Regions from separate parts of the Lentzea sp. HUAS TT2 genome, predicted to be linked through region 3. Evidence: riboswitches for the same ligand, from Rfam matches in the RefSeq annotation. Region 3 holds a riboswitch; each other region holds the start of a gene.
What was found. A riboswitch is a leader RNA that binds a small molecule or an ion and turns the genes downstream of it on or off. The one in region 3 is predicted to bind glycine.
Positions count from the first base shown of each region.

Region 1 (4,011 bases), 390 kb from region 3:
CCATCAGGTAGGCGTCGACCGAGTCCGCGATGCGGCGGAACTCGGCGAAGTCCAGCTGGCGCGGGTAGGCGGACCAACCGGCCACGATCAGCTTCGGGCGGTGCTCGGTCGCGAGGCGCTCGACCTCGGCCATGTCGACGCGGCCATCGGAGTCCGCGACGTGGTACGGCACGACGTTGTAGAGCTTGCCGGAGAAGTTGATGCGCATGCCGTGCGTCAGGTGGCCGCCGTGCGCGAGGTCCAGGCCCAGGATCGTGTCGCCGGGCTGGAGCAGCGCGAACATCGCGGCCGCGTTGGCCTGCGCGCCCGAGTGCGGCTGGACGTTCGCGAAGCCGGCGCCGAAGAGCGACTTGATGCGCTCGATGGCGAGGCGCTCGACGACGTCCACGTGCTCGCAGCCGCCGTAGTAGCGACGGCCGGGGTAGCCCTCGGCGTACTTGTTCGTGAGGACGGAACCCTGGGCCTGCAGCACCGACACGGGCGTGAAGTTCTCCGAGGCGATCATCTCGAGAGTGCCCTGCTGGCGCGCCAACTCGGCCGCAACGGCTTCGGCGACCTCGGGGTCGTACTCCGCGAGGGAAGCGTTGAACTGGTCGGACATCTGGAGAATCTCCCTACTTGGCGCGCTTGTAGAACGGAAGTGCGACGACCTCGACGGCCTGCTTCTTGCCGCGGACGTCCACCAGCAGTGGGGTGCCGGGCTCAGAGCTGGCACGGGTCACGTAGGCCATGGCGACGGAGTAGCCGAGGGTCGGGGACAGCGCGCCCGACGTCACCTCGCCCACGACCTCGTCGCCGTTGAGCACCGCGTAACCGTGACGCGGTGCGCGGCGCTCGGGGGTCTTCAGTCCGACCAGGACCGAGTCCACACCGGACTCCGACACCTTGGTCAGCGCTTCGCGGCCCACGAAGTCGCCGGGCTTGTCGAGCTTCACGACGCGGCCCAGGTTCGCGTTGTACGGCGTCAACGACGTCGTGAGCTCGTTGCCGTACAAGGGCATCCCGGCTTCGAGACGCAGCGTGTCGCGGCAGCCGAGACCGCACGGCTTGAGCTCGTGCGCCTCACCGGCGGACAGCAGCGCCGCCCAGACGGCCGGCGCGTCGGCGGGCGCGACGAACAGCTCGAAGCCCTCCTCGCCGGTGTAGCCGGTACGGGCGAGCAGCGCGTCGACGCCGGCGACCGTGGACGGGTACGAGGCGTAGTACTTGACCGTCGCCAGGTCCGTCTCGGTCAGGCCGGACAGGATCTCGACGGACTTCGGGCCCTGGATCGCGATCAACGCGTAGTCGGTCGAGGAGTCGGTGACGACGGTGTCGAATCCGGCGGCGCGCTCGACCAGCGCGTCAGCCACGACGGCGGCGTTCGAGGCGTTCGCGACGACCATGAACTCCTCCTCGCCCAGGCGGTACACGATCAGGTCGTCGATCACGCCGCCGTCGGCCTGGGTGATCATCGTGTAGCGGGCCTTGCCGACGGCCAGCGCGGAGATGTGGCCGACCAGCGCGTAGTCGAGGGCCTCGCCGGCCTGCGGACCGGTCAGCACGATCTCACCCATGTGCGTGAGGTCGAACAGGCCCGCGGTCGTGCGCACGGCGTGGTGCTCCGCGAGCTCTGACGAGTAGCGCAGCGGCATCCGCCAGCCCGCGAAGTCGGTGAACATCGCGCCGAGCTGCTCGTGCTCGGCGTTCAGAGGCGTGAGGCGGGACATCAGAACGCTCCTCCAGGGTGCGCCGAAGAGCCGGACGCGGCCGGCTGAGGCATCAGAAGAATGACACGGTCCATCGGAGACTCCTCACTAGAGCGAGCCTCCCCCTCTGTCATGAGCCTGAGAGCTTCGCCGCGCGGAGCGCGACTTGCACCGTGGGCGAGGCCGCTGATGGGCCTGCTTTCCAGAGTTGCCTTCGTCGCGCGGTACCTGTGCCTGAGAGATTCCGGGGAGGGATTGCTCCTTCGGCGCCCACCCGGGATGAACGAACTCCCGAGGGGTCTCTTCCGCGCGACATCGACGGCCGTGTTCAGTTGTCAGCCCCAGACGCTAGCAGGCCAAACGTCACAGCGGGACGCCCTGCGCAGTCTTCTCGACCACCTTGCGCTCCGCCCAGAAGGACAGGAACGGGACGGTGCCGGCGAGCAGCACCAGCAGGGTGCCCTTGATCGACCAGCGGAGCTTGAGCGCCAGGTCGACGGAAATCACCAGGTAGATGGCGTAGAGGAAGCCGTGGATCGGGCCGACGACCTTCATCGCGCCGCCCATGTCCGCGGCGTACTTGAGCACCATCGCCACGACCAGGAGCAGCAGGAAGACTCCGACCACGTAAGCCATGACCCTGAACCGGGTCAACGCACCCTTCATCTGCCCGCCTTCGCTCAACGACCGTCCCGCGCGTTGAGGTTCGCGAGCATGCGGTTGTAGGCCGCGAGCTCCGCGTCTTCTTCGTCGTCGAGGTACTCGACAGGCGCGGGTTTGACGGCGTCAACGGTAGCCACTGGGCGTGGAGCAGCCGCAACCGGCTCCGGTGCGAGTTCCTCGTCACGGCGCTGGCGTGCCAAACGACGGAACCGCCACACCATGAAGAGGGGGAAGAGGCCGAAGAGCGGCCACTGGAGCACGTACCCGAGGTTCTGGAACGTGCCGCTGGCGGACTCGAAGCGCTGCCACTGCCACCAGGCGAGTCCGCAACAGGCGACCAGCGCCGCCACACAGGCGAACGCGATCAGCACACGTTGGGGAGTAAAGAGGCCGCGCACGACCTCAACACTACTTGGGTGAGGCCTCCTGACGGAGGCCACCCCGTGGGGGATCCGGGGGCTCGCCCCCGGCTGGGGCGTGGGGGCTTGGCCCCCACAAGACACGCGAAGCGATCGAGGTGAGCGCATTCCGCGAACATGGGGGCCCCAATCGTGGAGCCCCGGTCCACTACGCCACGCCGTCCCGGCGCTGCCTCTGCAGACGAGCAACGCACCAAGCCGCGGCGGAGCCACGACGAAGGTGCTGGAGAACCGTCATCGGTCCCAGGCGCCTCCCGAGATCGGCAGGAGACAGACCCGCCGCGCGGTAGTCGAGCGCGCGCTGGTCCAACGGGCTGATGCCCGCGTCCCACCACTGCTCGGCCTCGGCGACGTCGCCCACCAGCTGCCAGTAGCTCGCCGCGGCGGCGAGCAGTGCCTCGGGTGCCTCCGGCGCCCGCTTGCGCATCGCGGCCACGTAGGCCGGATCCGCCGAGTCGACCTTGACCAAGCCACGCGACCCGCTCCTGCCTCCCCGCTGCACGGGGATGCCTGGCGCCGAGGGGGGAGCCTCCGCGAGCCACGCGTTCTTGATCCGGTTCACCTCCTGCATCTCTGCGTCATCAGACCGTTCAGCCGCCCACTGCTGCAACAGCTCGTGGACCCCGGAGTCCTCGACCATATGTGCCTCCTCGTCGGTCGGGGATCGGCCATTGCAGCGGAAGGTATTCGGTAGGTCTGACAATCGCCAGACCCTGAATCCCCAGAACACCCGTTACCAGTGCGTGATTGGCCTCATTCCACCCATCCGGCTCAACGCAGACGGCCGAAGATCACCCACCGTCACTAGCTGAGCGGGGTGGCCGTGCCGAAGAGGCTCCTGATGAAGGTGATGATCGACTCCGCGCCCTGACGCAGCCAGCCGAGGACCTGCTGCACCGCCGAAGCGGACTGCTCGGGCTGGGTGATCAGGAGGAACAGCACCAGCGCGACGCCCGCCAGCACTAGCACCTTCTTGAGGTTCACAGGTACCTCTCCGTCCGTGTGGTTCACCGGTCAGGCGGCGGACCGCCCGTGTCACCCGTCATGGTCCCTCATTCACCCTTGCGATGAACAACGACCACGCCCAAGTCGTGCCAGGATCCACCAGCCACGCACGCCTGCGTGACGGCCAACGTCACCCGAATGGCGGCTAAAGAGGGGCGTCAACAGCGCCGATGTCCTGGGCACGAGGTGAACACGGACACCCTCGCATCCCACAGCTTGGAAGAGAGACAGTTGCA
Region 1 is NZ_CP196667.1:817,880-821,890, forward strand. Features, by position in the region: gene glyA (serine hydroxymethyltransferase) at 1-601, opposite strand, end outside; gene gcvT (glycine cleavage system aminomethyltransferase GcvT) at 615-1,709, opposite strand; glycine riboswitch at 1,809-1,899, opposite strand; glycine riboswitch at 1,901-2,006, opposite strand; gene ACSHWB_RS04170 (DUF3817 domain-containing protein) at 2,052-2,354, opposite strand; gene ACSHWB_RS04175 (hypothetical protein) at 2,369-2,749, opposite strand; gene ACSHWB_RS04180 (transcriptional regulator) at 2,919-3,410, opposite strand; gene ACSHWB_RS04185 (hypothetical protein) at 3,575-3,754, opposite strand.
Region 1: it holds a riboswitch for glycine, as region 3 does, so the genes downstream of both, gcvT (glycine cleavage system aminomethyltransferase GcvT) here and gcvP (aminomethyl-transferring glycine dehydrogenase) in region 3, are expected to answer to the same signal.

Region 2 (4,011 bases), 1.3 Mb from region 3:
GGCTGTGCGCGCGATGATGCACGCGATGCGTCATCTCGCGCACAAGCACCCGTGGTGGGTCCGGGGCATCGGCGAGTTCAACAGCATCGGCCCGAAGGCCGTGGCGATGAGCGACGCGATGTTCGAACCGATGACGAGGGCAGGTCTGTCGCTGCCCGCGGCGGCGCGGTCGATCTCGACGATCTCCAGTTTCGCCATCGGGTACGCGATCGCCGAGGTCAACTTCGTGGCGCGCGGCGGCATGGACTCGCCGCCGCCGGACCTGCCGAAGATCGCGGACCTGTACCGGGAGAAGCACCCGAACTACGTCAGGATGCTGGACGAACCGGAGCTGTGGTCGCTGGAGGGGCAGTTCGAGTTCGGCCTCGACTGCGTGATCGACGGCATCAAGGCGCGCGTCGAGGCCCTCAGATAGGCGAAACCCCCGCAGCGATTGACGCGTGCGGGGGCCTCATTCATTCAGTTGGCTTTCAGACCACGGACTCCAGCGGCGTGTGCAGCAGGCCGGTCGCCTCGGCCACCGGGCCGTTGGTCAGCAGACCGGCGTGCACGTTCAGGCCCAGGGCCAACGAACGGTCGTCCTTGAGCGCCTTCTCCCAGCCCTTGTCGGCCAGCGCGACCGCGTACGGCAGCGTCACGTTGGTCAGCGCGTAGGTCGAGGTGCGCGGGACGGCGCCCGGCATGTTCGCGACGCAGTAGAACACCGAGTTGTGGACCTCGTAGGTCGGCTCGGCGTGCGTGGTGGCGCGGGAGTCCTCGAAGCAACCGCCCTGGTCGATGGCGATGTCGACGAGTACCGAACCCGGCTTCATGTCCGCGACGAGCGCGTTCGACACGAGCTTCGGGGCCGCGGCACCGGGGACGAGCACGGCGCCGATGACCAGGTCGGCCTCGCGGACGGCCTGCTCGATGGCGAACGAGTTCGAGGCCAGCGTGCGCAGACGGCCCTGGAACTGGGCGTCGATCTGGCGCAGGCGGTCGACGTTGGTGTCGAGGATCTGCACGTCCGCGCCCATGCCGACGGCGATGGTGGCGGCGTTGACGCCGGCCACGCCACCGCCGATGACGACCACGCGGGCAGGGGCGACACCGGGGACGCCGCCGGGCAGCACGCCGCGGCCACCGGAGGGCTTCATCAACGAGTACGCGCCGACCTGCGGGGCCAGGCGGCCCGCGACCTCGGACATCGGGGCGAGCAGCGGCAGCGAGCGGTTCGGCAGCTGCACGGTCTCGTAGGCGATGGCCGTGGTGCCGGACGCGAGCAGCGCCTCGGTCAGCGGCTTGTCGGCGGCGAGGTGCAGGTACGTGAAGAGGGTCTGGCCGGCGCGGAGACGGGGGTACTCCTCGGCGATCGGCTCCTTGACCTTGAGAACCAGGTCACCTTCCGCCCACACGTCGTCGGCGGTCGGGAGGATCTTGGCGCCCGCGGCGAGGTACTCCTCGTCGGTGATCGCGGAACCGAGACCGGCGCCCTGCTCGACGTACACGTCGTGCCCGCGGCTGGTCAGTTCGTGCGCACCGGCAGGCGTGAGAGCGACGCGGTACTCGTGGTTCTTGATCTCGCGGGGAACTGCGATCCGCACGATGACTCCTCCGTTCGGTGGCCGACATCTCATAATGTGGGCCAGTCGCAAGGTCATGTCACTGTGCGGTTCGCACTATCCGGTACCCCTCTGGTTGTTCATCTAGGACAGAGCGACCTGAGCCTCGTTCGCGTTCGGGTCGACCGTCTCGCGTTGACACTCGGCGGGGGCGCACATAGCGTTCGCGCCGAGAACTGAACACCGGCCGCGGCGCGCAAGCGTCAGAACCCGAGTGGGAGAGACCTCGACGAACCGGTCGGGGCGCCGAAGGGGCAAGCTCCCGCACACTCTCAGGCAGCAAGACCGCTCGGGGTAGGCAACTCTGCACGGCGGAGGGGGCGCAAGTTTCCTGACCCGTCACAGCCAGAGGAGTCGTCGCCGTGGAGTTCCCCGAGAACCTGCTCTACACCGCCGAGCACGAGTGGGTCGACTGGACGCCGGGCACCCAGGACCCGCTGACCTGCGGAATCACCGAGTACGCCGCTGATGCGCTCGGTGACATCGTCTTCGTCCAGCTGCCCGACGTCGGTGCCAAGGTCGTCACCAACGCGGTCTGCGGCGAGCTGGAGTCCACCAAGTCCGTCAGCGACCTGTTCTCGCCCGTCACCGGTGAGGTGATCGAGGTCAACAGCGCCGTCGTGGACGACCCGGCGATCGTGAACAGCGACCCGTACGGCGCCGGCTGGCTGTTCAAGGTCCGCGTCGAGTCGGCCGAGAACCTGCTCACGGCGGCGAAGTACGCCGAACTCACGCAGAGCAGTTGATTCTGGGCATGACTGACCGCCCCACCACCACGAAGGACTGATCAGTGGCGATCAGCGTTTTCGACCTCTTCTCCGTCGGCATCGGACCGTCCAGCTCGCACACGGTCGGCCCGATGCGCGCGGCCGCGATGTTCGTCGAGAAGCTCGGCGCGCGTGTGTCCGAAGTGGACCGCGTGCACGTCGAGCTGTTCGGCTCACTGGGTGCGACCGGTCACGGTCACGGCAGCCCCAAGGCCGTGTTCCTGGGCCTCGAAGGCAACCACCCGGAGGAAGTCGATCCCACCGCCGCGGCCCACCGCGTCGAGGAGATCATCTCCGGCGGACGGCTCAAGCTCGGCGGTGCGCATGAGATCGGCTTCGTGCACGACCGCGACCTCGTCATGCACCGCCGCAAGTCACTCCCGTTGCACCCCAACGGGATGAGCTTCGAGGCGTTCGCCGGCGGCAAGCCGGTCGAGCACGCCGTCTACTACTCGATCGGCGGCGGTTTCGTCGTCGACGAGAACGCGTCGGGCACCGACCGCATCAAGCCGGACTCGACGCCGCTGGCACATCCGTTCCTGACCGGCGACGAGCTCCTCGCGCGGTGTCGCGAGACCGGCCTGTCGATCAGCGAGATCATGATGGCCAACGAGCTGTCGTGGCGCACGGAAGCCGAGGTCCGCCAAGGACTTCTGCACATCTGGCACGTCATGCAGGAATGCGTCGAACGCGGCTGCAACGAGCACGGCGTCCTGCCCGGCGGCCTGAAGGTCCGCCGGCGTGCCGCCGAGATGCGCAAGACGCTGGAGAAGGAGCACTTCGTCACCGACCCGTTGCGGGTCATGGACTGGGTGACCCTCTTCGCGCTGGCGGTCAACGAGGAGAACGCGGCGGGCGGCCGTGTCGTCACCGCACCGACCAACGGCGCGGCCGGCATCGTCCCGGCGGTCCTGCACTACTACACGAAGTTCGTGCCAGGGGCGTCCGACGACGGCGTGGTTCGCTTCCTCCTGACGGCAGGTGCGATCGGCGTGCTGTTCAAGGAGAACGCGTCCATCTCCGGCGCCGAGGTCGGCTGCCAGGGAGAGGTCGGCTCGGCCTGCTCGATGGCCGCCGGAGGTCTCGCCGAGGTGCTCGGCGGCACCCCCGAACAGGTCGAGAACGCCGCCGAGATCGCCATGGAGCACAACCTCGGCCTGACGTGCGACCCGATCGGCGGGCTGGTGCAGATCCCGTGCATCGAACGCAACGCGGTCGCGTCGATCAAGGCCATCACGGCCGTGCGCATGGCCTTGCGCGGCGACGGCTCGCACTTCGTCTCGCTGGACAAGGTCATCAAGACCATGCGGGACACCGGCAAGGACATGTCGGTGAAGTACAAGGAGACGGCTCGCGGCGGACTCGCCGTGAACGTCATCGAGTGCTGACGTCCGCCAGCATGTCGATCTGGTACACCGCCCACTGCGCGCTCTCGCCATCCACTTCGGACAGACGGGCGCGCAGTGAGGCGGTGAGCAGCCACTCCCGGATCGGGTCGCCGGGCTCCGGCCAGAGATCCCAACTGGCGGCGGACCGTCCGCTGCCGGCCAGCAAGTCGTAGGACCAGTCCCGGGCGAGCTCCGCGACGACCGCCGGGGGAAGGCCGTCGACGACGCGCAGCCACGGGCTCACGTCCTGATCCA
Region 2 is NZ_CP196667.1:1,747,371-1,751,381, reverse strand. Features, by position in the region: gene ACSHWB_RS08535 (TetR/AcrR family transcriptional regulator) at 1-415, shown strand, start outside; gene ald (alanine dehydrogenase) at 471-1,583, opposite strand; glycine riboswitch at 1,807-1,899, shown strand; gene gcvH (glycine cleavage system protein GcvH) at 1,964-2,347, shown strand; gene ACSHWB_RS08520 (L-serine ammonia-lyase) at 2,392-3,756, shown strand; gene ACSHWB_RS08515 (hypothetical protein) at 3,743-4,011, opposite strand, start outside.
Region 2: it holds a riboswitch for glycine, as region 3 does, so the genes downstream of both, gcvH (glycine cleavage system protein GcvH) here and gcvP (aminomethyl-transferring glycine dehydrogenase) in region 3, are expected to answer to the same signal.

Region 3 (4,011 bases):
GCCGTAGCGGGCCAGGCCAATGAGCGCGTTGAGGTTCGCGCCGTCGACGTACACCTGGCCGCCAGCGTCGTGGACCAGGCCGCAGACCTCGCGGACGGTGTCCTCGTACACGCCGTGGGTCGACGGGTAGGTGATCATGATCGCGGCGAGGTCGTCGGCGTGCTCGGCGACCGTGGAACGCAGGTGGCCCATGTCGATGTTGCCCTTGTCGTCGCACTTCACGACGACGACGCGCATGCCGGCCATGACGGCGGACGCGGCGTTGGTGCCGTGCGCGGACGACGGGATCAGGCAGACGTCGCGGTCGGCGTTGCCGTTCGCGCGGTGGTAGGCGCGGATCGCCAGCAGGCCGGCGAACTCACCCTGCGAACCGGCGTTGGGCTGCAACGACACCGCGTCGTAGCCGGTGACCTCGGCGAGCCAGGCCTCCAGGTCCGAGACGATCTTCAGCAGACCGGCGGCGTCCTCGACGGGCGCGAACGGGTGCAGCGTCGAGAACTCCGGCCACGTGATGGACTCCATCTCCGCGGTGGCGTTCAGCTTCATCGTGCAGGAGCCGAGCGGGATCATGCTGCGGTCCAGCGCGACGTCCTTGTCCGACAATGCGCGCAGGTAGCGCAGCAGCGCGGTCTCGGAGCGGTGCGCGTGGAAGACCGGGTGGGTCAGGTAGTCCGAGGTGCGGCGCAGGTCGGCCGGGATGGCGTCGGCGGTGTCGCCGTCGATCGCGTCCACATCGGACCCGGTGACGCCGAACGCCTCCCACACCGCGACGATGTGCGCGCGCGTGGTCTTCTCGTCGCAAGCGATTGCGACGACGTCGTCGTCGACCTTGCGGAGGTTGATGCCGGCCTCGCGCGCCTTCGCGACGACAGCGGCGGCCTGCCCCTCGACCCGCACCTGGACGGTGTCGAAGAACTCGCCGTGCACGACCTCGAGACCGGCCTCGCACAGGCCCGTGGCGAGCACGGTGGCCAGGCGGTGCACGCGGGTCGCGATCGACCGCAGGCCCTCGGGACCGTGGTAGACGGCGTACATGGACGCGATCACGGCCAGCAGCACCTGCGCGGTGCAGATGTTCGACGTGGCCTTCTCGCGGCGGATGTGCTGCTCGCGCGTCTGCAGCGCGAGGCGGTAGGCCAGCGAGCCGTCGGAGTCGACGGAGACACCGACGAGACGGCCGGGCAGCTGACGCTCCAGACCGGACCGGACGGCCATGTACCCGGCGTGCGGGCCACCGAAGCCGATCGGCACGCCGAAGCGCTGCGTGGTGCCGACGACGACGTCCGCGCCGATCTCACCGGGAGCGCGCAGCAGCGTCAGAGAAAGAAGATCGGCGACGACGACGGCCTGTGCACCGGCGGCGTGGATCTCCTCGATCAACGCGGCCTGGTCGCGCACGACACCGGAGGCGCCGGGGTAGGACAGCAGCACGCCGAAGAAGTCACCGCCGAGGCCGAGACCCTCGATGCCCTGCGACAGGTCGGCGACGACGATCTCGATGCCCAGCGGCTCGGCGCGCGTCTCGATGACGGCCAGCGTCTGCGGCAGCGTGTCGGAGTCGATGACGAACTTGTTCGACTTGGACTTGCCCGCGCGGCGCACCAGCGTCATCGCCTCGGCGGCGGCGGTCGACTCGTCCAGCATGGACGCGTTCGCGACCGGCAGGCCCGTCAGGTCGCCGACCATCGTCTGGAAGTTCAGCAGCGCTTCAAGACGGCCCTGCGAGATCTCCGGCTGGTACGGCGTGTACGCGGTGTACCAGGCGGGCGACTCCAGCACGTTGCGCAGGATCACGCCCGGCGTCACGGTGTCGTAGTAGCCCAGGCCGATCATCTGCGTCATCGGGCGGTTCTGGGACGCGAGCTCGCGCAGCTCCGCGAGCGCCTCGGTCTCGGTGGCCGGGGCGGGCAGGTCCAGCACGAGGTCGCGCTCGTGAATGGACGAAGGCACCGCGTGCTGAGCCAGCTCCTCGAGCGACCCGACGCCGATGACGTCGAGGATGCGCGCGAGTTCGGCGGGGCGCGGACCGACGTGGCGGTCGGCGAACGGGGTGCCGTGCTCGAGAGCGGCGAGCGGAATGCGGTCCTGCGTCATCAAACGCCTCCGGGGTGGCTGCGGGCACACGGGTCCTGTGCCCTCCCCGCTCTGTCCGTACCCGATGTCGGGCGCCTGAGAGGTTCACCCACAACAGAGTGGGCTTTCACCGTCGGCGGGATCCCGGGGGATCCACTTTCCAGAGGCGTCTCGCTCAGCGGTCCTGGTTGCCTGAGAGGTTCCCGGGGAGGGACTTGCTCCTTCGGCGCCGGGCTCGAAACCCGGTCTCTCCCGCCTGAGTTCAGCGACTACCCGAGAAGAATACCCGCAGGCAGCCCACCTAGTCCCTAGGGACGCGACCTACATCTCAGCACCGAGACCGCTCAACGCCCCCGCGACGGGGTCCGCCGGGTCGTCGCGCACCGCCACGAGCAGGTGCGTGGTGCCCACGACGGCGTCTCCGCGCCGTGCCGCGACGAGCTTCGCCCGTTCCATCGCACGCTCCACCGCGCCACCGCTGACGGGCAACGCGGCCGGGTCCACCCCCGCCGCGCGCAACGCCGCCGCGCCACCCGACTCGAACTCCGGCTTCAGCCTCCGGCCCGCCGCCGTCAGCTGGTGGTCGACCGTCAGCACCGCCGCCACCAGGTCCCGCGACGAGACGTCCCGCCGCGCGGCCGCGGCCAGTCGTCCTGCCTCGTTGCGCACGACGGTCAGCACTGGCCCGCCCAGCCCCTGACCGCGCGCGACCCAGCGCACCAGCCAGCGCACGTACCCGCCGCCGGACTCCCCCTCCAACGCCCCCGCCTTGCGCAGCAACCGCACGGCGGGCGCCTCCTCGACCTCCGCGTGGGGCCGCGCGGCATCGGCGCGCACCGCGGCGGCCGTCGCCTCGACGTCCACGCCGCGCAACAGGAACAGGTCGGCGGCACGCCCGGATCGCTGCCCCAGCAACGCGAGGGAGAGGTGGGTCGTGGTCAGCACGCCGTCGCCGGCCAGGGCGATCGCCGCGAGCAGACACTCCTCCAGCGCGCGGCTGACGGGTGGCACGGTCTCGAGGACCAAGCGGTCGCAGGCGATGTTCACCAACGCCGTGACGTCCGGATGAGCCTCGGGAACGACGCCACCGTCGTCGTCGGCCCAGTGCTCCGGCCCCCGCGCCATCGCCTGTGCCCGCAGCGACTTCACGCCGAGCTTGCGGCCGGGTCCGATGGTGTCGATCAGCGAGATCAGCAGGTTCTCGGTGCCGAGGAAGCCGAACTCCAGCCGGAGAGCGCGCTGCGTCGCCGCTTCCAGCACCTTCACGACCTGATAGGAGGCGGTGTGCGTCATACCGGCAACGCTAGGGAGCAGCGGGCTGCCTGCGCTGCTGCCGACCGGCCATGGAGGACCGCCGGTCGGCCACGATCATCGGGCCGGTCAGCCGGTGGCGCGCTCGCGACGCCGGCGGGTCAGCTCGTCCTCGGTCATCGGCGCGATCTCGACACCGTCCGCGCGTTCTGCGGGGAACTCGTGGATCGTGCCGGAGATCTCCCGCATCGCACCGCTCACCGCGATGCCGAACACGCCCTGACCGCCCTGCAGCAGATCGACGACCTCTTCGGGCGAGGTGCACTCGTAGACCGTCGTGCCGTCGGAGAAGAGCGTGATGCGCGCCAGGTCCTGCACGCCGCGGCGGCGCAGGTGGTCGACCGCCACGCGGATGTTCTGCAACGAGACACCGGTGTCCAGCAGCCGCTTCACGACCTTGAGCACCAGGATGTCCTTGAAGGAGTACAACCGCTGGCTCCCGGAGCCGTGCGCCATCCTTATCGTCGGCGCGACCAGCCCGGTCCTTGCCCAGTAGTCGAGCTGCCGGTACGTGATGCCCGCGATCTGGCACGCCGCGGGCCCTCGGTAACCGACCAGCTCGTCCGGCAGCGAGGAGTCCGGGAACAGTTCACCCTGCAGCCCGGATTCGGCCCTCAAGGGCGCTTC
Region 3 is NZ_CP196667.1:430,950-434,960, forward strand. Features, by position in the region: gene gcvP (aminomethyl-transferring glycine dehydrogenase) at 1-2,094, opposite strand, end outside; glycine riboswitch at 2,144-2,239, opposite strand; glycine riboswitch at 2,243-2,338, opposite strand; gene ACSHWB_RS02200 (Clp protease N-terminal domain-containing protein) at 2,395-3,366, opposite strand; gene ACSHWB_RS02205 (MerR family transcriptional regulator) at 3,454-4,011, opposite strand, start outside.